Regions from separate parts of the Vibrio sp. VB16 genome, predicted to be linked through region 1. Evidence: predicted binding sites of a transcription regulator. Region 1 holds the regulator's gene; each other region holds the start of a gene.
The links. The regulator CRP, encoded in region 1, controls carbon source genes, mostly activating them, when cyclic AMP is high. The targets are predictions, from matches to a motif close to TGTGANNNNNNTCACA.

Region 1 (7,731 bases):
TACAAACAGAATGCCTAAATACAAACAAATCGCAGAGCGATTGGCTGAGCAGATTGAATCCGGTCATTTAATGGCGAACGATAAACTACCCACCCATCGTCTATTGGCCGACAAATTAGGCGTCACCGTTGGTACAGTGACACGAGCTTACTCCGAAGCTGAACGAAAAGGCTTAGTGGAAGCGCGAGTCGGTGCTGGGACCTATGTAGTAGATAAAAAAAAGGCATACTGGGCATTTGATCAAGGGGATAACTATGACTCAAACGAATGCAATTTCGGCTTCAATATCCCCCCTATGTTTGACCGCAGCGATATGCTGAAAGATGCAATGGAGAAGGTTGCTCAATCACCCCAAGCACTCAATCAGTTTATGATCTATCAAAAACCAACGGGCATTGACTCCCATAGAGAGATTGTGGCTGATTGGTTAAATGAACATGGCGTTAAACTTGACGCAGACAGATTGTTGTTTTGTTCTGGTGCACAGCATGGGATGCAGATGGTATTTGAGGCATTCACTCGTGCGGGAGATACTATTTTATCGGAAAAACTTACCTATCCAGGGTTGATTAGTTTAGCCAAACAAAAGCAGCTAACCGTTAAAGGTATTGAAATGGATGAAGAGGGAATTATTCCTCATGCGCTTGAGGCGGCTTGCCGGCAATTCCAAGCTCGATTTATCTATCTGACCCCGACATTACAAAATCCTACAACAGCAACCATGTCCTTGGAGCGACGTATCGCTATACTAGACATCTGTAAACAACATGACCTATATGTCATAGAAGACGATGTGAATGGTCTTCTTCCCGCAGATGCCCCACCACCAATGGTTAACTTAGCACCTGAGCAGGTTATTCATATTGGTGCTTTCTCCAAATGTCTCGCCCCGGGGTTACGCGTGGGTTACATTCAACCCCCCACTAAACTGCACCCACACCTTAGTATTACGTTGCAAAACCATAGCTGGATGATTAGCCCATTACTTACCGCATTAGCGTGTGAGCTGCTTCGTTCCAACAAGCTAGAACATACCTTAGATTATATCCGGACTGAAATGAGAGGAAGGCTAACACTCGCGCTGATCTATTTATCTGATTTTCAACTCCAATACACACACGACTGCTTCCACATTTGGTTAACATTGCCAGACCATTGGCGCTTAAGCGACTTTGTCCAAGAAGCCGCATGTAATGGTGTAATTGTAAAGTCAGCGGAACTATTTACGCCTCCAGCCGCCAACGTGCCTCCTGCCGTACGACTTGCATTAAGTTCACCAATCGATCAAGCTCAGGTAGAAGTCGGGCTAATTAAATTGAAGGCCTTATTAGAGAGCACCCCAATCAGTGATTTTACTTTATGACCGAGTTTAACGCAGCAAGAGGGTTAACCAATCCTCACCTACAGACTGTTATTCCTAGAATGATTCGGAAACAACCGCTTTTTTCTGCTAAATGGCAGACATTAGAAACACCAGACGGTGACTTCCTTGATCTTGCTTGGAGTGAAGATTGGACCAGTCCAACGGCAAAAGAGAAGCCTATTTTTGTCCTTTTCCATGGCTTAGAAGGCAGCTTCGAGAGTCCATACGCCAATGGCTTGATGCATGCTTTTTCTCAGCAGGGTTGGCTATCTGTCATGATGCATTTTCGAGGCTGTAGCGGCAGACCCAATCGGCTAGCGAGAGCCTATCACTCAGGTGAAATCGAGGACCCTCGTTTCTTTTTAGAGCATATACAAAACAGGTTTCCAGATCAGCCGAAGGTCGCCATTGGTATATCGCTTGGCGGAAACATGCTGGTTAATTATTTGGCTAAATACAATGACGATCCTATAGTAGAAGCGGCCACCGTCGTCTCTGCACCTCTTGACTTAGCAGCATGTTCATCAAGAATTGAACAAGGGTTTTCCAAGATTTATCGGAACTATCTTTTAACCTCTCTAAAGAAAAATGCGCTACAGAAACAGAATCAACTAGTGTCGGAACTTGGCGTTTCAACGCAGGATCTAAAGGCCTTAAAAACGCTTTATGGCTTCGATGATATGATCACGGCACCGTTACATGGGTTTAAAAATGCTAACGATTATTATCAACAATGTTCTGGCATCCATGTTATTAATAAGGTCAACATCCCTTTGCAGGTCATTCATGCCGAAGACGACCCATTTATGACTCAAGCGGTAATACCAAACTTTCCATTAAACAAAAATATACACTATCGCCTTTTTAAACAAGGTGGTCATGTGGGCTTTTTATCCGGAACCTTGACTAAACCCGTTTTTTGGTTGGAACAAGCAATACCCAAATATTACCAACACATCGCATCATGAATAAAAGTAGGCTTTATGATCATTCCATGGCAAGAAATAGATAGCGAGACGCTTGAAAATCTAATCAAAGAGTTTGTATTAAGAGAAGGGACAGATTACGGCCAAAGCGAAACGACCTTAGACGATAAAGTCAGTCAGGTACGAACCCAGCTTAAGACAGGAGAAGCGGTGATTGTTTTTTCTGAGCTTCACGAAACCGTCGATATAAAACTCAAGCGCGAGTTCTGATAACAAAAAGTAAAGCGTTTATTCTTTTTATAGAATCTCATACACTAATTTCATATCTTCATTATCATCATTATCATCAATGTAGCGACAAGGAATCTCATGTCAGCAAAACATCCGATTATCGCAGTTACAGGTTCATCTGGCGCAGGAACAACGACGACATCTGAAGCATTCAGAAAAATGTTTAGTATGATGGACGTGAAAGCCGCGTGGGTGGAAGGTGACAGTTTTCACCGATTTACTCGCCCGGAAATGGACATTGAAATTCGAAAAGCAAAAGAACAAGGCAAACACATTAGTTACTTTGGTGCAGAGGCCAATAACTTCCCTGCCCTTGAACAGTTTTTTAGAAAGTATGGCGATGAAGGTCAAGGTCAGGTAAGACGATACTTACATTCCTTTGATGAGGCCGTGCCTTATAATCAGATGCCCGGCACATTCACTCCCTGGCAAGACCTAGCAGAAGATAGCGATGTTCTTTTTTATGAAGGCTTGCATGGTGCTGTTGTCGATGGTGATATAAATGTTTCACAACATGTTGACTTGCTAATCGGCATGGTCCCCATTGTGAACCTTGAGTGGATCCAAAAATTTGTACGAGATACGCGAGATAGAGGCCATTCACGAGAAGCCGTGACCGACTCCATCGTTCGTTCTATGGATGATTATCTTAACTACATTACCCCTCAGTTTTCTCGAACGCACATAAACTTCCAACGGGTTCCGACTGTTGATACTTCAAACCCACTGAATGCGAAAGCGATACCCAGTTTGGACGAGAGCTTCGTCGTGATTCGATTACGTGGAATGAAGAATGTAGACTTTCCTTATCTTTTAGCCATGATTGATGGCTCTTTTGTTTCTCGCCATAACACTCTGGTGGTTCCAGGAGGAAAAATGAGTTTTGCTATGGAATTAATAATCAGACCGGTTCTACAACAATTAATAGAAACTGGGAAAATCGGCTAAAAATTAAGCCTGAATGCAGTTTAGTTCTGATACCGTGATGATGTGCACAGTTTTGCTTAGAGAAACGGGAAATCAGGGCGATCAAAATCAAGAAATTGACTGCAAAAAAGGATACTATTCTTAACCTATATACATGTGTAGCTTGCAGCTATGAATTTAAAATCTTATGCTAACGTCACCAATAATACGGGGACACAGCAAAGGAAAGCTGCTGGCACAGGCCCTACAGATAATAGTGAGATAATTATGGTTCTTGGTAAACCTCAAACCGATCCAACGTTAGAGTGGTTTCTTTCGCATTGTCATATTCATAAATATCCTTCCAAAAGTACGCTTATCCACGCTGGAGAAAAAGCGGAAACTCTGTATTACATTGTGAAAGGCTCTGTAGCTGTGCTTATCAAGGATGAAGAAGGTAAAGAGATGATTCTTTCTTACCTTAACCAAGGAGACTTCATCGGTGAGCTAGGTCTATTCGAAGAAGATCAAGAGCGTACTGCATGGGTTCGTGCTAAATCACCATGTGAAGTAGCTGAAATTTCGTTTAAGAAATTCCGCCAGCTTATTCAAGTTAATCCTGACATTTTAATGCGTCTTTCAGCTCAAATGGCAAGCCGTCTACAAACGACTAGTCAAAAAGTTGGTGACTTAGCATTCTTAGATGTGACGGGACGTATTGCTCAAACACTTCTGAACTTAGCAAAACAACCAGATGCGATGACTCATCCAGACGGCATGCAAATTAAGATCACTCGTCAAGAGATTGGTCAGATTGTAGGTTGTTCACGTGAAACTGTTGGTCGTATTCTTAAGATGCTTGAAGAACAGAATTTAATTTCTGCTCACGGTAAAACTATCGTCGTTTACGGTACACGTTAATACCGTCACAAACAGCATTGATTAAAAAGCAGCGTTTACGCTGCTTTTTTTATGCCATAAGAAAAGATACGCATTGGTTTATAGTTGCAGTTCCATTCTATAATTAATGAGTGTTTGCCCTCTGAGATCCACTTGTCGCTCTTCTGCTACCTTAAAACCATAGTGTTCAAAAAAAGGTTTCGCAGTAATACTGACATGCGAATAAAGTCGACGAATTTTGCTTTTATTACCTTGCTGGAAAATTTGTTGCATTAAAGCACCCGCAATCCCCATACTTTGATGATTGTGATCGACATAAAAATGGCCAATCAATCCATCAGATTGGAGATCGGCATAACCCACTATCCTGTTATCAATTTCGGCGACAAAAGGCACAAGTTTATCCAGAAGTGCCTGCCAACTATCAAGCGTAATTTCATCTGATGCCCAAGCTTCTATTTGCCTTTCAGAGTAGTCCTTTCTATTTACACTACGCACAGTATCAAAAAACAACGTTCTCAACGTACAGGCGTCCTCTGGGGTATATGGTCGTATTCGGATAATACTTTGCACTTCGTCACTTCTCTTCTAATTTATAATTAATATTAAGCCTAACCAGTAATTAAACCATTTTCTACACGCACAAAAAAACCGAAGCGATAAAACTTCGGTTTTTACTATAACAAGGTTTAGGGTTCTCTAAACTGTGTGACTTGAGAGCAAGACATTCAGTGACGAGAAGCCAAATCCTTCTTACATCATGCCTGGCATGCCACCCATACCACCCATGCCGCCCATATCAGGCATTCCACCTGAATCTTTAGCTGGCATATCGGTAATCATCGCTTCTGTTGTGATCATAAGACCAGCAACCGATGCGGCAAACTGTAGCGCGCTACGAGTTACTTTAGTTGGGTCTAGGATACCCATTGCAATCATATCACCGTATTCGCCTGTCGCCGCGTTGTAGCCGTAGCTACCTTCACCAGCTTTAACGTTGTTAGCAACAACAGAATCTTCGTCGCCCGCATTTTCAACGATTTGACGCAACGGCGCTTCCATAGCACGAAGTGCAACGCGAATACCTACGTTTTGCTCTTCGTTAGCACCTTCAAGGCCAACGACTTTCGATGCTGCACGAATAAGTGCAACACCACCACCAGCAACAACGCCTTCTTCAACGGCTGCGCGAGTAGCGTGAAGTGCATCTTCTACGCGATCTTTTTTCTCTTTCATTTCAACTTCAGTTGCTGCACCGACTTTGATTACTGCAACACCGCCCGCGAGTTTCGCGACACGTTCTTGTAGCTTCTCTTTGTCGTAGTCTGACGTTGCTTCTTCGATTTGTTGACGAATTTGAGATACACGCCCTTGAATCATTGCTTCTTGACCAAGGCCGTCAATGATCGTTGTGTTCTCTTTAGTGATAATAACGCGCTTAGCTTGACCAAGGTCTTCTAGCGTTGCTTTCTCAAGTTCTAAACCAATTTCTTCAGAGATAACCGTACCAGAAGTAAGTACTGCGATATCTTGAAGCATTGATTTACGGCGATCACCAAAACCAGGTGCTTTAACGGCCGCTGCTTTCACGATACCACGCATGTTGTTTACAACGAGTGTTGCTAATGCTTCACCCTCTACATCTTCTGCAATGATAAGCAGTGGACGAGATGCTTTTGCAACGGCTTCTAATATTGTAAGTAGTTCACGAATATTAGACACTTTCTTGTCGATAAGAAGAATGAATGGGTTTTCTAGTTCAACCGAACCCGCTTCTTGGTTTGTGATGAAATATGGCGATAGATAACCGCGATCAAATTGCATGCCTTCTACAACATCTAGCTCATCTTGAAGCGCTTGACCTTCTTCAACGGTAATAACACCGTCACGGCCAACTTTTTCCATTGCTTCTGCAATGATGTTACCAACAGTATCATCTGCGTTTGCAGAGATAGTAGCAACCTGTGCGATAGCCTTAGAGTCCGCACAAGGAACAGATAGCCCTTTCAACTCTTCTACCGCTGCGATAACCGCTTTGTCGATACCGCGCTTAAGGTCCATTGGGTTCATACCCGCAGCAACGGCCTTAAGACCTTCAGTAATGATAGATTGTGCAAGTACTGTCGCCGTTGTTGTACCGTCACCAGCAGCATCATTTGCTTGAGATGCTACTTCTTTAACCATTTGTGCGCCCATGTTTTGGAACTTGTCTTCAAGTTCAATCTCACGCGCTACAGATACACCATCTTTAGTAATCGTTGGTGCACCAAAAGATTTGTCGAGTACCACGTTACGACCTTTTGGTCCTAGTGTTACTTTTACCGCATCAGCCAGAACGTTAACACCTTCTAGCATCTTGATTCGTGCTTCGTTACCAAATTTTACGTCTTTAGCAGCCATCTTTAATATCCTTTCCTAAATTCTATTTCTAATTGCTTGTCGTTTAAGAGTGAATTACTCAACGCTTGCTTATTCAACAATAGCCATGATGTCATTTTCAGACATGATCAACACTTCTTTACCGTCAATTTTCTCAGTTTTAGTGCCGTAGCCTTCTGCGAAAATGATAGTATCACCAACTTTAACGTCCAAAGGCTGAACAGTACCGTTTTCTAAAATACGGCCATTGCCTACCGCTAGAACTGTGCCGCGAGTAGATTTCTCCGCAGCAGAACCTGTTAGAACAATGCCACCTGCAGATTTTGATTCAACTTCTTTGCGTTCAACGATAACACGGTCGTGTAAAGGACGAATATTCATTGGGTCGTCTCTCCTGATTGTTGTTTCCATTAATGTAATTTAGTACTGAATTATCAGCGCGTGAAAGTTAAGTGGGGGACAAGAGGCAAAATCCCAAGGGGAAAACCAATTTTTTTACGATAGAAGTCATTTTTTTTTAGCCTAAACCGAGTTTTTTAGACAAAAGTCCGTTTTTATATGACTCGACGTACTAATTGCACTGCACCTCAGACTAGGTCAGAATCGAACTAAGTGTCTAACTGGTACAAAAATCATGGCTTGTAAAGATTGTGACGATAATTGGTTTTGGAAAAAAATAGGTCGTTGCAAACGATGTATGGACCAACTAACCGTGCTTTCTGTTCTTTGTTGGGTCGTTTGGTGGTTTGGTTACAAAGATGACTTTAAAAGTGTCGAATCCATTGCATTAATATTTTCTGGTTTTGCCTTTAATATTCTTCTTTTTTTGCACCTCTGGTTTAAATTTGTGATATTCCCAATGCAAAAAAGAAATCATCGCGAAGGTAAAAAAAACCGCCCGTAGGCGGCTTAAAATCGGCTGATACTCTTTCTATTTAGAAAGAGTTAATGCTTCATTCATAACAT
Region 2 (7,731 bases), 730 kb from region 1:
GATCATCACCAACTAATTGAAGCTTGTCGCCCATAAGATCAGTTTGATGCTTGAAACCATCCCAATCTGACTCGTCAAGACCGTCTTCGATAGATACGATTGGGTATTGGCTAGCAAGATCTTGTAGGTAGAAGTTGAATTCTTCAGAAGTGAAGACTTTTCCTTCGCCTTTCATGTTGTAGTTTCCAGCTTCTTTGTCGTAAAACTCAGATGCTGCACAGTCCATAGCAAGAGTAACGTCTTTACCTAGCTCGTAACCAGCAAGCTCTACAGCTTCTTTGATTGCAGCTAGTGCAGCAGCGTTAGATTCTAGGTTAGGAGCGAAACCACCTTCATCACCAACTGCTGTGCTGAGGCCTTTAGCTTTAAGTACTTTAGCTAGGTTGTGGAATACTTCTGCGCCAATGCGTAGAGCTTCTTTAAGAGTAGAAGCGCCAACAGGTTGAATCATAAATTCTTGGATATCAACGTTGTTATCCGCGTGCTCACCACCATTGATGATGTTCATCATTGGTAGAGGCATAGAGAATTGACCTGGAGTGCCGTTTAGTTCAGCAATGTGCTCAAACAAAGGCATACCTTTAGCTGCTGCAGCTGCTTTAGCATTCGCAAGAGATACCGCTAGGATTGCGTTAGCACCAAATTTAGCTTTGTTATCTGTGCCATCTAAGTCGATCATCACTTGGTCAACTTCAGCTTGAGCTTTAGCATCTTTACCAGTTAGAGCATCAGCAATTGCACCATTTACAGCGTCAACCGCTTTAAGAACACCTTTACCTAGGAAACGGGCTTTGTCACCATCACGTAGCTCAAGAGCTTCGCGAGAACCAGTAGATGCGCCAGATGGAGCAGCAGCCATACCGACGAAACCGCCTTCTAGGTGTACTTCAGCTTCTACAGTTGGGTTACCACGTGAGTCGATGATTTCGCGACCTAGAACTTTAACGATCTTAGACATTGATGTTTCCTCTCATTCATTTGTATATCAAAACTAAGAATAACCACACCTTATGTGCGATTATCCGGATTCTTGTATTACTTATTTGTTTTCTAATTCACCGCGCTGATATTCACCAGCTGCCTTTACAAATCCTGCGAACAACGGATGACCATCGCGAGGTGTAGATGTGAATTCTGGGTGGAATTGAGATGCAACAAACCACGGATGGTTTGGATTCTCGATTACCTCAACAAGTTTCTTGTCTGCGGATAGGCCTGATACTTTAAGGCCTGCTTTTTCAATTTGCGGACGAAGATTGTTGTTTACTTCATAACGGTGGCGATGACGCTCATGGATTGTCGCGCTACCGTAGAGCTCTTTTGCCAATGTGCCTTTTTCTAGATGACATAGCTGAGAGCCAAGACGCATAGTACCACCAAGATCAGATTGCTCAGTACGTTCTTCAACTTTACCTTCGCCATCGACCCATTCGGTAATCAATCCTACCACTGGATACTTTGTTTCTTTATCAAACTCTGTTGAATGTGCCCCTTCAAGTCCTGCAACATTTCTTGCAAACTCTATTAAGGCGACTTGCATACCCAAACAGATACCTAAGTAAGGCACTTTATTCTCACGTGCGTATTGTGCCGCAAGGATTTTCCCGTTAATACCACGGTCACCAAATCCACCGGGAACAAGAATAGCATCTAGACCTGCTAGCGCCTCATCACCTTTACTCTCAACATCTTGAGAATCAACGTACTTAATTTTTACGTTTAGTCGATTTTTTAATCCGGCATGTTTCAGCGCTTCGTTAACAGATTTGTAAGCATCTGGAAGCTCGATATATTTACCGACCATTCCAATGGTTACATCCGCTGTTGGGTTTGCTTCTTCGTAGATGACTTGCTCCCACTCAGATAGATCAGCGTCTGGTGCATCAATACCGAAGCGTGTGCATACTAAATCATCTAAAGATTGAGCTTTTATTAATTGAGGGATTTTGTAGATTGAATCTACATCCTTCATAGAGATAACGGCTTTTTCTGGTACGTTACAGAAAAGAGCAATTTTCTTACGTTCATTCGCAGGGATAATACGATCACTACGGCAAACCAAAATATCAGGTTGTATACCAATAGATAGCAGCTCTTTAACAGAGTGTTGAGTCGGTTTCGTTTTCAGTTCACCAGCGGCAGCTAAATAAGGTACTAATGTTAAGTGCATAAACATAGCATGTTCACGCCCTACTTCAGCCGCTAGCTGACGAATCGCTTCCATAAATGGCAACGACTCTATATCACCCACAGTTCCGCCAACTTCTACAAGTGCGATATCATGGCCTTTAGCGCCGGCATAAACACGATCTTTGATTTCATTAGTAATATGTGGGATAACCTGAATAGTCGCACCAAGGTAATCGCCACGACGTTCTTTACGAAGAACATCGGCGTAAACACGACCTGCAGTAAAGTTGTTACGTTTCGTCATTTTGGTACGAATGAATCGTTCATAATGACCAAGATCAAGATCGGTTTCTGCCCCGTCTTCTGTAACAAATACTTCACCGTGCTGAGTTGGGCTCATTGTGCCCGGATCAACGTTGATGTAAGGGTCAAGCTTCATCATGGTCACTTTAAGACCACGAGCTTCTAAAATAGCGGCAAGAGATGCGGCTGCAATACCTTTACCTAGTGAGGATACAACCCCGCCAGTAACAAAAATGTAATTTGTCGTCATGTTTAACCTGAAATTGGTTGAATGAGGGAAAAAAGGTGCTTTCTGGACGGGATGTAAATATACCAGAAGCCCTTTATCGCCACAACGTGAAACTTATCACACTTGGTTAATTTATTTTTTGCTTCAAATCAATTCCGCCAATCATAAGCTGACGCAGAGCGGTTAGGCTTATTTCTCGGAACAAAGTATAGACACCGATACTTCACTCTAGCAAGGCACAGCGCAACTGGTCAGATCTTATCGATTGAGAAACCTATTTTCGGTAGCGTTCACTAACCACCCTTTTTCACAACATCCCACATTGCATCCAATTCATCCAAACTAAAATCGTCCAATTGTTTTCCTTTCTCACGAACGAGACGCTCAACACCTTTAAAGCGCTTTTCGAATTTATTGTTTGCTTTACGTAATGCTGCTTCGGGATCTTTTCCTAGATGACGAACTAAGTTAACCGTGGCAAAAAGAAGATCGCCCAACTCTTCCTCTACTGCCTCTTCATTAGGCGTTACCTGAAGCACTTCTTCCAGAACTTCATCGAGCTCTTCTTTTACTTTATCTACCACAGGCCCAAGCGTATCCCAATCAAATCCATGTTTAGCGCAGCGTTTTTGAATCTTATTCGCCTTTGAAAGCGCAGGAAGCGACGACGGTACAGAATCGAGAATGCTCTCTTCTGTTTTGCCTAATTTGGCCTTCTCTCTCGCCTTTTCCTCTTCCCAGTGCACATTTAATTCGTCAACGCTCTCAAATTTAGCTTGAGAAAATACATGAGGATGACGACGAATAAGCTTTTCGTTGGCCGTTTCTACAACATCATTAAAATCAAAAAGCTGTTGTTCTTTCGCCAGTTGACTATAAAAAATGACCTGAAAAAGAAGGTCACCTAACTCTTCCTTGAGATTATCCCAATCTTTATTATGTATAGCATCCACTACCTCAAATGTCTCTTCAATAGTATGAGGCACGATGGTTTCAAAATTCTGTTTTAGATCCCAAGGACAGCCTTGCTCTGGGTCTCTGAGTTGGGACATAATCAAAATCAATTCATCAATGGGATTCGCTGTCATTTTTAACCTTTTTATAATAATAGAATAGAGCGTATTGAGAGACTCTAGTTTAACCTTCTGACTGAAATGACATCTTTAATCTGCTCAATCCTTGAAACAATTCGGCTAAGTATTTCAACATTTCTGACCTCTATGTTGAAATCCATTATCGACATTTGACGTTTATAATCGCTGCGGCTTTTCATGCTAGAAATCTTTAACTTTTCGTTTGCCAGCAGCGTGGTGATATCCTTAAGTAAGCCGCTTCGCTCTAATGCTTCAATCCTTAACGTAAGTATAAAGTTACCCGCAAAGCTCGCTCCCCAAACCGTGTCAATAATACGTTCAGGTGCATGTAACCTTAACTCTGCCAGTTGCTCACAGTCACTTCTATGGACAGAAATGCCCCGTCCCTGTGTAATATAACCGGCGATGATGTCTCCAGGTATTGGCTGACAACAGCGTGCGAGATGAGACATGAGGTTGTCGACCCCTTCAACCACGATGGCGTCTTTATGGGAGTGGCTTTGGCTTGACGATTTAGATTCTGATTCTTGTAGTTTCTCTAGCGCTTGTTTATCTTCTTCTTCTGCCGTCGGCTTATTTACGAGGGCATTTATATGGTTGATAACCTGATTTATTCTCAAGTCACCACTACCAATGCCAGCATAAAGCTCATCTGGTGTATTTACATTGAACCGTCGAAGTGCGTAATCATTGGCATCCTTCACTGTTGCGCCAATTTTTGCTAATTCTGTCTCTAGGATTTCCCGACCCGCTTCTACATTCTGCTCACGGCTCTCTTTCCTAAACCAGGCGTTAATCTTGGCTCTAGCTCTGCTTGAGTGAACAAACCCAAGTGAACTATTCAACCAATCTCTTGATGGGTTCGGCTCTTTTTGAGTAATGATCTCCACCTGATCCCCCATCTCAAGCTTATGGGTAAACGGTACAATTCTTCCGGCCACTTTTGTGCCGATACATCGATGCCCTACCTCAGAGTGAATATGATAGGCAAAATCAAGTGGTGTCGCTCCCATTGGTAAATCAACGACATCACCTTTTGGAGTAAAGGCATAAACACGATCATCAAATACTTGACTACGAAGTTCATCCAACATTTCACCAGAGTCAGACATTTCCTCTTGCCAATCGAGTAATTTACGCAGCCACGTGATTTTCTCATCATAGCCACTGCGTCCAGTCGATGCGCCCTCTTTATATTTCCAGTGCGCCGCAACACCTAGTTCAGAATCCTCGTGCATCTGTTTCGTTCTGATTTGAATCTCGATTGTTTTGCCTTCCGGACCAAGGATAACGGTATGGATAGACTGATATCCGTTTGGTTTTGGATTGGCAACATAGTCATCAAACTCGCTAGGAAGGTGTTTGTATTTGGTGTGAACAATACCTAGTGCGGCATAACAATCTTGAAGTTCATCGGCAATAATCCTTACCGCACGAACATCAAATAGTTCATCAAATGCGAGATTTTTTTTCTGCATTTTCCGCCAGATACTGTAAATATGTTTGGGACGACCACTCACCTCAGCATTGATATTCGTTGCTTTCATTTCAGACATTAAATCTGCTACAAAATCATCGATGTAATACTCACGCACAATTCGACGCTCTGAAATTTGTTTGGCAATTTGCTTATAGATATCTGATTGCTGATAACGGAACGCGTAGTCTTCTATTTCCCATTTTAACTGACCGATTCCAAGTCGGTTGGCCAGAGGTGCATAGATATTGGCACACTCTTTTGCTGCGGTTTGGCGCACTTCAATAGGCTTATCTTTGACTTCACGAAGATTACAGATGCGCTCCGCAAGCTTGATAACAACACAACGAAAATCATCGACCATAGCGAGTAGCATACGACGGACGTTATCCACTTGACCAGACGCAGCTGAATCCGCTCTGGTGACGTTGAGTTGACCAATAGCGGCCATCTCTTCAACACCATCGATAAGCTTGATAATCTCTTTACCATAGACTTCTTCCAGCGCCTCTCTTTCAAAGAAACCGCTAGAAACAACAGGAAATAACTGAGCCGCAATCAAGGTTGCTCTATCCATAGAGAGTGTGATCAATATTTCGATCATCTCGCGACCTCTCCAAAGCAATAACGATGCTTGCTCCTTACCCTCAAGGTGAGCCTCACACTGCCTATAGACTTCCAGAAGCTTTTTACTGGTTTTATTATCCTGTCCTAAGCTAGAAACCCATGTCTCTAACTCAAACTCTTCATCTTTGTTTAAGTGCGCACTACGTACCGCAACCATTTTAATTCCTAGCTTTTTCTATTTGAAGACTGACACGTCGTCTGTCGTCTTATTTATTTGGTATTTACTATTTCTTTGAAACAGAGCCATCGATTCTAAATGACTAGTATGTGGAAACATATCCAGCATGCCTAGTCGGGTCAATTTAAAGCCTTGGTCAAGTAAACTCTGACAATCTCTGGCAAGCGTAGCAGGATTACAAGAAACGTACACTACGCTCTTAACTCCAAGCTCAAAAAGTTGATCTACAACGCCGCTTGCCCCTGCTCTAGCAGGGTCTAGCAACACCTTGTCAAACTTAGATTTAGCCCACTCATTATTTGATATATCTTGTTCAAGATTGGTTTGAAAGAACTCGACATTATTAATCTCGTTTTTCTTAGCATTAGCTTTGGCTTGGTCCACCATTTCTTGTATACCTTCGACGCCAACAACCGCTTTTGCTTTAGTTGCCATTGGCAGACTAAAGTTCCCGAGACCACAAAAAAGATCAAGCACTCTGTCTTCGCTGGTAATATCTAGCCACTCTATCGCTTGGCTCACCATCTGTTGGTTCACCTTTCGGTTAATCTGAATAAAGTTCGTCGGCAAAAATGGAATAATAAAGCCACCTTCACTGTATGCTGGCTTTTCGCCTTCCAATAGCTGTAATGTGTCTTGATCCGATAAAACATAAAGCGCTAACGCTTTTCTTTTTGAAAACTCACGTAACGATAACAAATCTACATCGGGTAACGGTTTCATCACTCTCAACATAAGAACCGGTTGATCATCCCCCAACGCCAGCTCTAAATGGCCTAACTCTGTCTGTTTTTTAAAACTAGTGAGCATAGTATACAATTCAGGCAGTAATTCATTTAGCTTGGGTTCTAGGGCGGCACAATGGGATACCTGAACAATTTGTTTGCTCTGTTTTTTGCGAAAACCAAACTCAAGTTTTGAACCGTTCTCTTTTTGGCCACCTTTGGTATTGAAATACAGGCTTATGCGCGCACGACGTCGGTAGCCTTGATCTTCGCCAAGAATTGGCGCTGCCAACTCGAGTTCTTCACCAGAGAATTTTTTTATCAGTTGACGAAGAGAATTCTGTTTATATTCTACCTGTGCAGAATGGTTTAGGTGTTGCATATTGCAACCTCCACACTCTTTATAAACAGGACAAAATGCTTCCATACGTTCAGGGCTTGATTTAAGTATTTTGATTAACTTTGCACGAGAAAATTTACTTTTGCTCTCAGTGAGTTGAATCAACACTTCTTCTTCAGGCAATACGCCATCGATAAAAACTGTTTTTTTGTTTAAAAATGCTATTCCAGCACCTTGATGATCGAGCCTTTCAACACGAACCTGCTGATGCTTTGTATCTAATGAAGTTTTCTTTTTAGGTTGATAAAAACGCGCCATGTTAAGTCTCTTTTGTCCTAGTATCACTATTCTTACTTGGGAAGATTGTCGAATTGATGTGCTTTGTTTAAGCTATTGATATATTTTCCCATATCCAGACCGCATTGTAATTAGCGAATAAGTAATCAGATAATAATGACCAGATATGGCCTACGAGCCCGCGTAATCACTCTAACTTTAGCGCCAACATTAATTGTTGGCTTGTTATTGAGTACATTTTTTACTTCAAATCGTTATAACGATTTGGAAACTCAGCTGATCTCTTCAGGAACGAGTATTCTAGAACCTCTCGCGATTGCAAGCGAATATG
Region 3 (7,731 bases), 950 kb from region 1:
GTAAATAAAGTTCGCTGGCAAGATGACACTGTATTTTTCCGCTAAAACAAGCGCCATTTCTGGTGTCACTGTGCCTTCAATATGCTCATGAAGCACGACTTTTGGAAGTTTCTTATCCATAATTTGACCTCTAATTTCATTTAACGTTAATCAGACAATTTCATTCTAGTTATTTATTTGGTTAACCTAGGCCAAAAAATATTCCGGCTATCGTCGCCCCCATTAGGTTCGACAAAATACCCGCAGCAAGCGCCTTAAAACCTAAAGAGGCTATTTCTGAACGACGCTCTGCGATCATTCCACCAATCCCACCAATGGCTATTGCTACCGTTCCTATGTTAGCAAAACCACATAATGCGAAGGAGATGATCACCTGGGTACGCTCCGTCATCGGCATACCCGTTGCCCCGACGATGGCGTCGCCACTCAGATAAGGTGCTAAGTTAATGTAGGCAAAAAATTCATTAATTACTATTTTTTGACCAATGAATGAACCGGCTAGCGTCGCCTCATTCCAAGGTACCCCCATCAACCACGCGATAGGAGAAAACAGATAACCCAAGATCAATTGCAGGCTTAGGTTATCAAACCCAACCCAACTGCCCGCTCCGCCTAATAATCCATTTAATAATGCGACTAAACCAACAAATGCTAGCAACATACCACCCACTTCGATCGCCAACTTCACGCCGTTAGAAGCGCCTGTCGCCGCAGCATCAATGATATTTAACGTCTGATTTTCTTCTGCTTTCTCTGGGTTTACATCATTTACTTTGTCTGTTTCAGGTATCAGTATTTTTGCAAATAGCAATCCACCCGGTGCCGCCATAAAAGAAGCGGCTAACAGATATTCCATTCTCACACCAAGCTGTGCATAGCTCGCTAACATGGTGCCTGCGATAGAGGCTAAACCACCACACATTACCGCGAATAGCTCTGAGCGTGTCATAGTAGGCAAATAGGGTTTAATAAGAAGAGGGGCCTCTGTCACTCCTAAGAAAATGTTTGCGGTGGCAGACATTGACTCAGCTTTGCTGGTTTTAAGAAGTTTTTGCAGTGCTCCACCTATCCATTTGACGATAAACTGCATAATGCCAAGGTGGTACAGTACGGCGGATAAAGAAGAAAAGAACACAATAATTGGCAACACTTTAAAGGCAATAACAAAACCGCCACTACCAAACAGTTCGTACATTTTGTCGCTAACAAGCCCACCAAATAGAAAGCTTATCCCATCATTACTGTAACCAATCACCGCAGAGACGCCGTTGGCCATAGACAAAATGATGTCTTGCCCAATCGATGAGTACAAGATAAGACCACCAAGGGCTAATTGGATGCCAAATGCGAATCCAACCGTTCTAAAGTTGATGGCCTTCTTATTCTCAGACAACAAATAAGCGACACCAAACAGGGCGAAAATTCCTACAATACTAATAACGAGTTCCATAATTTTTTCCATTAATTAGGTTCATACTGGAGATGACTTTCTCATAACTAGCATGAATAATTACGTGATGAATAGCTCATTTTGCTACCCTTTAATCTCACACCAATAGCTTGTTATCCAAAAGATAACAATATCTCGCTTTTAAAGTAACAAAATTATAATTTCAACTCATACAGATAACGAGATACCTACCAGTATCTATTCCAGTTTTAGATGTGATATAGGTCACTAAACTAACTGTCACTAAATTTAACAATGGAGAAAACAACGTATATAAGGTGAAAAAATATGGCGCTAGCAATTAAAGCCAACCCTAATGATTTTGCAGAAACAGTCATCATGCCTGGCGACCCTCTCCGAGCGAAGTACATTGCAGAAACCTACCTAACAGATGCTGTTGAGGTAAACAAAGTACGCAACATGCTGGGTTATACCGGCATGTATAAAGGGAAACGTTTATCCGTCATGTCTCATGGCATGGGCATTCCTTCAATTTCTATGTATGCCTATGAATTAATAAAAGATTTTGGTGTTAAGAATTTAATCCGTATCGGCTCTTGTGGCTCAGTCAGAGATGATATCCAATTAATGGATATTGTCATTGCAATGGGTGCAAGCACAGACTCTAAAGCCAACCGCGAACGATTCAAAGGGCACGACTTTGCGGCACTCGCTGACTACCACTTACTAGAAACCGCCGTAAATACGGCACGTAAACAAGAGCTAAACGTCAAAGTGGGTAACCTATTCACTTGTGACCTTTTCTACGGTCCAAATCCAGATATTTTCGAAGTACTCGAAACATACGGCATCATCGGTGTCGAGATGGAAGTGGCAGGACTCTATGCCGTCGCTTCGGAACTCGGTGCCAACGCATTAGGCATATTGACCACAACCGATCACATTAAAAATGGTGGCATGCTCACAATTGAAGAACGTGAATTGTCGCTTCATCAAATGATTGAACTGGCACTCGACACGGCAATCGAGCTTTAAGTGCGCTCATAGACGGCGCCATCTATTAATAGGTCCAATGGCTATTAATACATTCCAGAGATCACCAGAGTGAATGCCTTTGGTGACTCTCCACAGATTAGATTAGGTTAAATAAATAATATGAAAATTGACGGCAAACATTATCGCTCTATTTGGCAAGCAACGGATAACAAAAATATCCATATCTTTAATCAAGAAAAATTACCTTATGAGTTTGAAATTCTAACGCTTTCCACTATGGAGCAAGCCGCAGAGGCCATTATTTCGATGAAAGTACGTGGCGCACCTTTGATCGGTTGTGTGGGCGCTTACGGTATGGCCTTTGCCATGTCTGTCGATAGCAGTGATAAGGCGATAGAATCCGCCTATCAAACGTTGGTAAAAACTCGTCCGACCGCGATTAATCTACAATGGGCACTGGACCGCATCTGCCAGCGTTTACGACAAACTCCCCCGCAGGATCGTGTACAAGTGGCCTATGAAGAATCCGCCATCATCTGTGATGAGGACGCGGAAATAAACCACAGCATTGGCCTACACGGTTTAGAGATCATCCGCGAACTCGCCGCAAATAAAGCCCCCGGAGAAGCCGTTAACATCCTGACCCATTGCAATGCAGGTTGGCTCGCAACCGTCGATTGGGGTACGGCATTAGCACCAATGTACTTAGCGCATGATGAAGGTATTAATATCCATGTGTGGGTTGACGAAACTCGCCCAAGAAACCAAGGTGCGTTGACCTCTTTTGAACTGGGTGGTCACGGCGTCCCGCATACCCTAATTGCCGACAATGCCGGTGGGCATCTAATGCAACATGGTGAAGTGGATATGGTCATTGTGGGTACTGACCGAGTGACGGCTCGCGGTGATGTCTGCAATAAAATCGGTACCTACCTAAAAGCACTCGCTGCACAGGCCAATAATGTACCTTTCTATGTGGCACTGCCATCACCAACTATCGATCCTAGCGTATGGGACGGAGTAAAAGAAATTCCGATCGAGCAGCGCAATGGTAAAGAACAATCTCATGTGCAAGGTATTGACGCAAATGGGCAGCGCAGCTTTGTCGATACTGCGCCGACAGGTACAGAATGTGGCAACTATGCCTTCGATGTAACACCGGCAGAAATGGTCACCGGTTTGATTACCGAAAAGGGCGTATGCAAAGCCAATAACGAAGCTTTAAAGGCGATGTTTGCCGATATCATGGACAAATAATACGTCGTCCAATTCATCTTTCCCTTCGGTGTTGATAAGCCGTTAATCCACTTATCAGCACCCTTTTAATTTATTTCATCACTGCCAAATAACCTCGAAAGATCAACAAACGCCAGTATAGGAAAAAAACATGCTACTTGAAAAAGAGAGAATCGACATTGTCGAAACATGCAAAAAGCTCGTAAACCATAACCTTACCGTTGGTACCGGCGGCAATGTTTCGATATATAACAGAGAGCAAAATTTAATCGCAATCAGCCCAAGCGGTGTGGATTACTTTGCAGCCAAACCAGAAGATGTCGTTATCATGGACATGGATGGAAACTGTATTGATTCGATTCGCAAACCATCAAGCGAATGGGGTATGCATAAAATATTCTATGATCGCCGAGAAGATATCAATGCCGTGGTTCACACTCACTCCACTTACTGTACTGCCATTGCAACCTTGAGACAGCCTCTACCCGCTTCAAATTATCTGGTCGCTTTTTCAGGCTATGATGTTCGTTGCGCGCAATACCAAACTTTTGGTACTCAGGAACTGGCAGAGTCTGCTTTTGAAGCGATGCAAGATCGTCGAGCCGTCTTGTTGGCCAATCACGGTTTACTTACCGGTTCTGGAACCCTAGACGCCGCATTCCAAATTGCTGAAGAGATTGAGCACTGCGCCAAGATCCATTGTATTGCCTCAAGCTTTGGTACCCCTGTGATCCTAGACAGAAATGAGATGACACTGATGCAGGAAAAATTTAAAACATATGGTCAACCGCCTAAAAAATAGTGACGTGTTATCTAAGAGCTGTTGTTTTCGCGTGATAATGTTTATTACATTTTTGAGAGAGATCACGTAGACTACGCGATTATTTTTTCGGCCAATTATCAGGTGAATCATGATACGTCTCAACCAAGTAAAATTACCGCTGGATCACAGTGAAAATGCGTTACAAGATTATGTTTTAGAGACGCTGTCTATATCTGAGCAACAGCTGGTTGATATCCATGTATTTAAACGTGGTTATGACGCACGAAAAAAGAATCAAATCACCCTAATTTACACCTTAGATGTAACGCTAAAAGAGGTGGACGAAGCACAGCTATTAACAAGATTTGAGCAAAATCAAAACGTGCGAGTCTCTCCCGATACCGAATACAAATATGTTGCTAGCGCACCCGCTGATTTAACTGAACGTCCTATCGTGATCGGAATGGGCCCATGTGGTTTATTTGTGGCGTTAATCTTGGCTCAAATGGGCTTTAAGCCTATTGTATTGGAGCGCGGCAAATCCGTACACGAGCGTGCGAAAGACACCTTCCGTTTTTGGCGTACTAGCGAATTGAATACAGAATCTAATGTTCAATTTGGTGAAGGTGGCGCGGGTACGTTTTCTGACGGCAAACTATATAGCCAAGTAAAAGATCCCGGCTTTCTTGGCCTAAAAGTTAAAAACGAATTTGTTCTTGCTGGTGCACCAGAAGAAATTATTTATGTAAGCAAACCGCATATTGGTACCTACAAATTGGTGACCATGGTCGAGAAAATGCGCACTAACATCATTGAACTCGGTGGTGAAATTCGCTTTGAAACACGCGTAGAAGAGATAAACATTGAAGGCACTGGTGACGGTCAACATGTGACGGGTGTGAAGCTAAACGGCGGCGAAGTGATCAACAGTAGACATGTTGTAGCGGCTATCGGTCATAGTGCCCGTGATACGTTCCAGATGCTGCATGATAAAGGTGTGCATATGGAAGCGCAGTCTTTCTCGATCGGGTTTCGTATCGAACACAAACAAGCGATGATTGACCAAGCTCGGTTTGGCAAAAATGCTGGGCATCCCATTCTAGGGGCCGCAGATTACAAGCTTGTGCATCATTGCAAAAATGGTCGTTCGGTATATAGCTTCTGTATGTGTCCCGGTGGCGTTGTGGTTGCTGCGACATCGGAAGAGCATGCGGTTGTGACGAATGGTATGAGCCAATACTCTCGTAGCGAACGCAATGCAAACAGCGCAATTGTGGTGGGCATTTCTCCAGAAGATTTTAACAACGATCCTCTACAGGGTGTGGCATTGCAACGTAAGCTTGAACGTAACGCCTATGTGATGGGCGGAAGTAACTACGACGCCCCGGCACAAATGGTGGGTGACTTCTTAGCGGCTGGTCAGGGCCTGCCTTTTGAAGCGATTGAACCATCCTATAAGCCGAACGTAAAAATGACGGATCTAAGCGATGCGTTACCAGACTTTGCCATTGACGCGATTCGCGAGGCTCTGCCTGCATTTGCTAAGAAAATTCGTGGGTTTGATAGTAAAGACGCAATGTTAACAGGTGTTGAAACGCGTACTTCATCTCCGGTCCAAATTAAACGGGGTGCTGATTTCCAAAGCATTAATACTCACGGTTTGTATCCAGGTGGTGAAGGTGCTGGCTACGCTGGTGGCATTTTATCTGCCGGTATTGATGGTATCAAAATCGCAGAAGCAGTTGCACTGGATATGCTTAAGAACCGTCAAGCATAAACACTTTATTGCCAGCAAGCGGTGACAACTAAGAAGCAACGGTTCTAGTTTGAATAAGGGAAAGTACTTCCGGATCGTAAAACGCCCGTGTACCTTCCCTTATTGATTGTCAGTCATCTTTTTTATCAATGGTTATCTCTAACGATTTGCAATTACCAGCAAACCATTTCTGAACATACAGAGAACCCAGAATAGGCGCAGTTCCTTCATCAGGAACTTCCTTATAGCGAACACTATTCTTTGTCTCTTTCTCGTATTCGAACTGCACTACTTTCTTTGTCATACTTTTCCCCGTTGGGCTTTATTCTTGAAAATTCGTGGGCTATTTGGGTAGGTTATCTAACGCATTCGCCATCATCACTAAACGGTCCAGGATCTTTTCACCATCGACACCGAGACCGTTATGTTCATATTCATTGGTAATCCATACCTTAGACATCGGAATATTCTCCAATGTCTCGCGGGTGTAATCAAGCTCAACGTACATGTCATCGGCATAGGCAGCACAAGCGATCGGTACTCTGTTTTTACTCAACGTCTCAGCGTTGTACAGATCTCCCCAGTTTTCTTTCTCTGCTAACCTATTTGCCGCTTCACGCAGCGGTTCTAATGTCTTTAGCTGACGGAACATCCATGGGTATACCATTTCCCCTGTGAACCAGAACCTATCCCCTATTCGATAGTTAAATTGAGAATAATGTTCACGAACCCGATGCGCTGACCAGTTTGATGCAAAGCCTTGGCAGTAGATAGATTCATGCAAAATAGCGTAGATAGGGTTGGTGAGATAGCTCTGCTCTTGCTGCATTTGGCTCAAAAATCCGTAGCTTAGTTGTTTGTCGCCGTTCACCTCAATAAAGGCACTTTCTAGCGTATAATAGAGCGGCAGGTTTGCCCCTCCACGCCCCAGATTAATACCAATCAACTGAAATTGTTCAACGGTAAAGTGTTGACCATTCGGTAGTGTCACTCGGTTTTCAAGTAAGTACTGGGCTATATCACTGCACATGTCTTGTGCTTGCGGGAACTGAGCAAAGAACGCGTTATTCTTATCCATTACCCGCTTATAGGTCGCCATATAAACATCATCGGCATGTCGATAAATCGAAGGAATGCCGCCTGTCACGTAACAACGTAATAAGCTTTGTGGAAATAACGATAAGTAAGACAGCGTACAGAAACCACCAAAGCTCTGCCCTAGCGTGGCCCATTGTTCGATACCAAACTGTTCACGAATCGCTTCTGCGTCGCGCACGATATTATCCGCTCTAAAGTGAGAAAGGTATTCGGCCTGCTTCTCAGCAGACAGGTGTGCGAGTGATTCTTGGTTAACCACTGAGCTGTTACCTGTACCTCGCTGATCTAACAAAAGAACGCGATAGTCTTGAAGTGCTCGTTTTAACCAACCCGACTCACTGCTTACCCGTGGTGACGGAAAACCAGGGCCACCTTGAAAGTAAACCAACCAAGGAAGATCGTGGCTATCTTTGGCTAATTCAACAAGCTCACGGGCGAACACCTGTATTTGTTCACCTTCACCATCTTGAT

Region 2: IUZ65_RS02270 (CTP synthase) is a predicted target of CRP. The motif match lies at 2,769-2,784, and genes of this name have one in related genera.
Region 3: deoD (purine-nucleoside phosphorylase) is a predicted target of CRP. The motif match lies at 1,665-1,680, and genes of this name have one in related genera.

Annotation. Positions count from the first base shown of each region.
Region 1 covers NZ_CP087590.1:3,362,790-3,370,520, forward strand. The annotation lists gene IUZ65_RS15320 (aminotransferase-like domain-containing protein) at 1-1,363, shown strand, start outside; gene IUZ65_RS15325 (hydrolase) at 1,360-2,331, shown strand; gene IUZ65_RS15330 (YheU family protein) at 2,347-2,559, shown strand; gene IUZ65_RS15335 (phosphoribulokinase) at 2,659-3,528, shown strand; gene crp (cAMP-activated global transcriptional regulator CRP) at 3,775-4,407, shown strand; gene IUZ65_RS15345 (GNAT family N-acetyltransferase) at 4,486-4,950, opposite strand; gene groL (chaperonin GroEL) at 5,140-6,786, opposite strand; gene IUZ65_RS15355 (co-chaperone GroES) at 6,856-7,146, opposite strand; gene IUZ65_RS15360 (DUF3624 domain-containing protein) at 7,400-7,669, shown strand; gene IUZ65_RS15365 (alkaline phosphatase) at 7,697-7,731, opposite strand, start outside.
Region 2 covers NZ_CP087590.1:455,669-463,399, reverse strand. The annotation lists gene eno (phosphopyruvate hydratase) at 1-958, opposite strand, end outside; gene IUZ65_RS02270 (CTP synthase) at 1,040-2,683, opposite strand; gene mazG (nucleoside triphosphate pyrophosphohydrolase) at 2,956-3,750, opposite strand; gene relA (GTP diphosphokinase) at 3,795-6,017, opposite strand; gene rlmD (23S rRNA (uracil(1939)-C(5))-methyltransferase RlmD) at 6,036-7,421, opposite strand; gene barA (two-component sensor histidine kinase BarA) at 7,557-7,731, shown strand, end outside.
Region 3 covers NZ_CP087590.1:671,054-678,784, reverse strand. The annotation lists gene add (adenosine deaminase) at 1-120, opposite strand, end outside; gene IUZ65_RS03310 (NupC/NupG family nucleoside CNT transporter) at 182-1,450, opposite strand; gene deoD (purine-nucleoside phosphorylase) at 1,739-2,446, shown strand; gene mtnA (S-methyl-5-thioribose-1-phosphate isomerase) at 2,567-3,664, shown strand; gene IUZ65_RS03295 (L-fuculose-phosphate aldolase) at 3,795-4,445, shown strand; gene IUZ65_RS03290 (NAD(P)/FAD-dependent oxidoreductase) at 4,555-6,183, shown strand; gene IUZ65_RS03285 (hypothetical protein) at 6,293-6,466, opposite strand; gene IUZ65_RS03280 (alpha/beta fold hydrolase) at 6,506-7,731, opposite strand, start outside.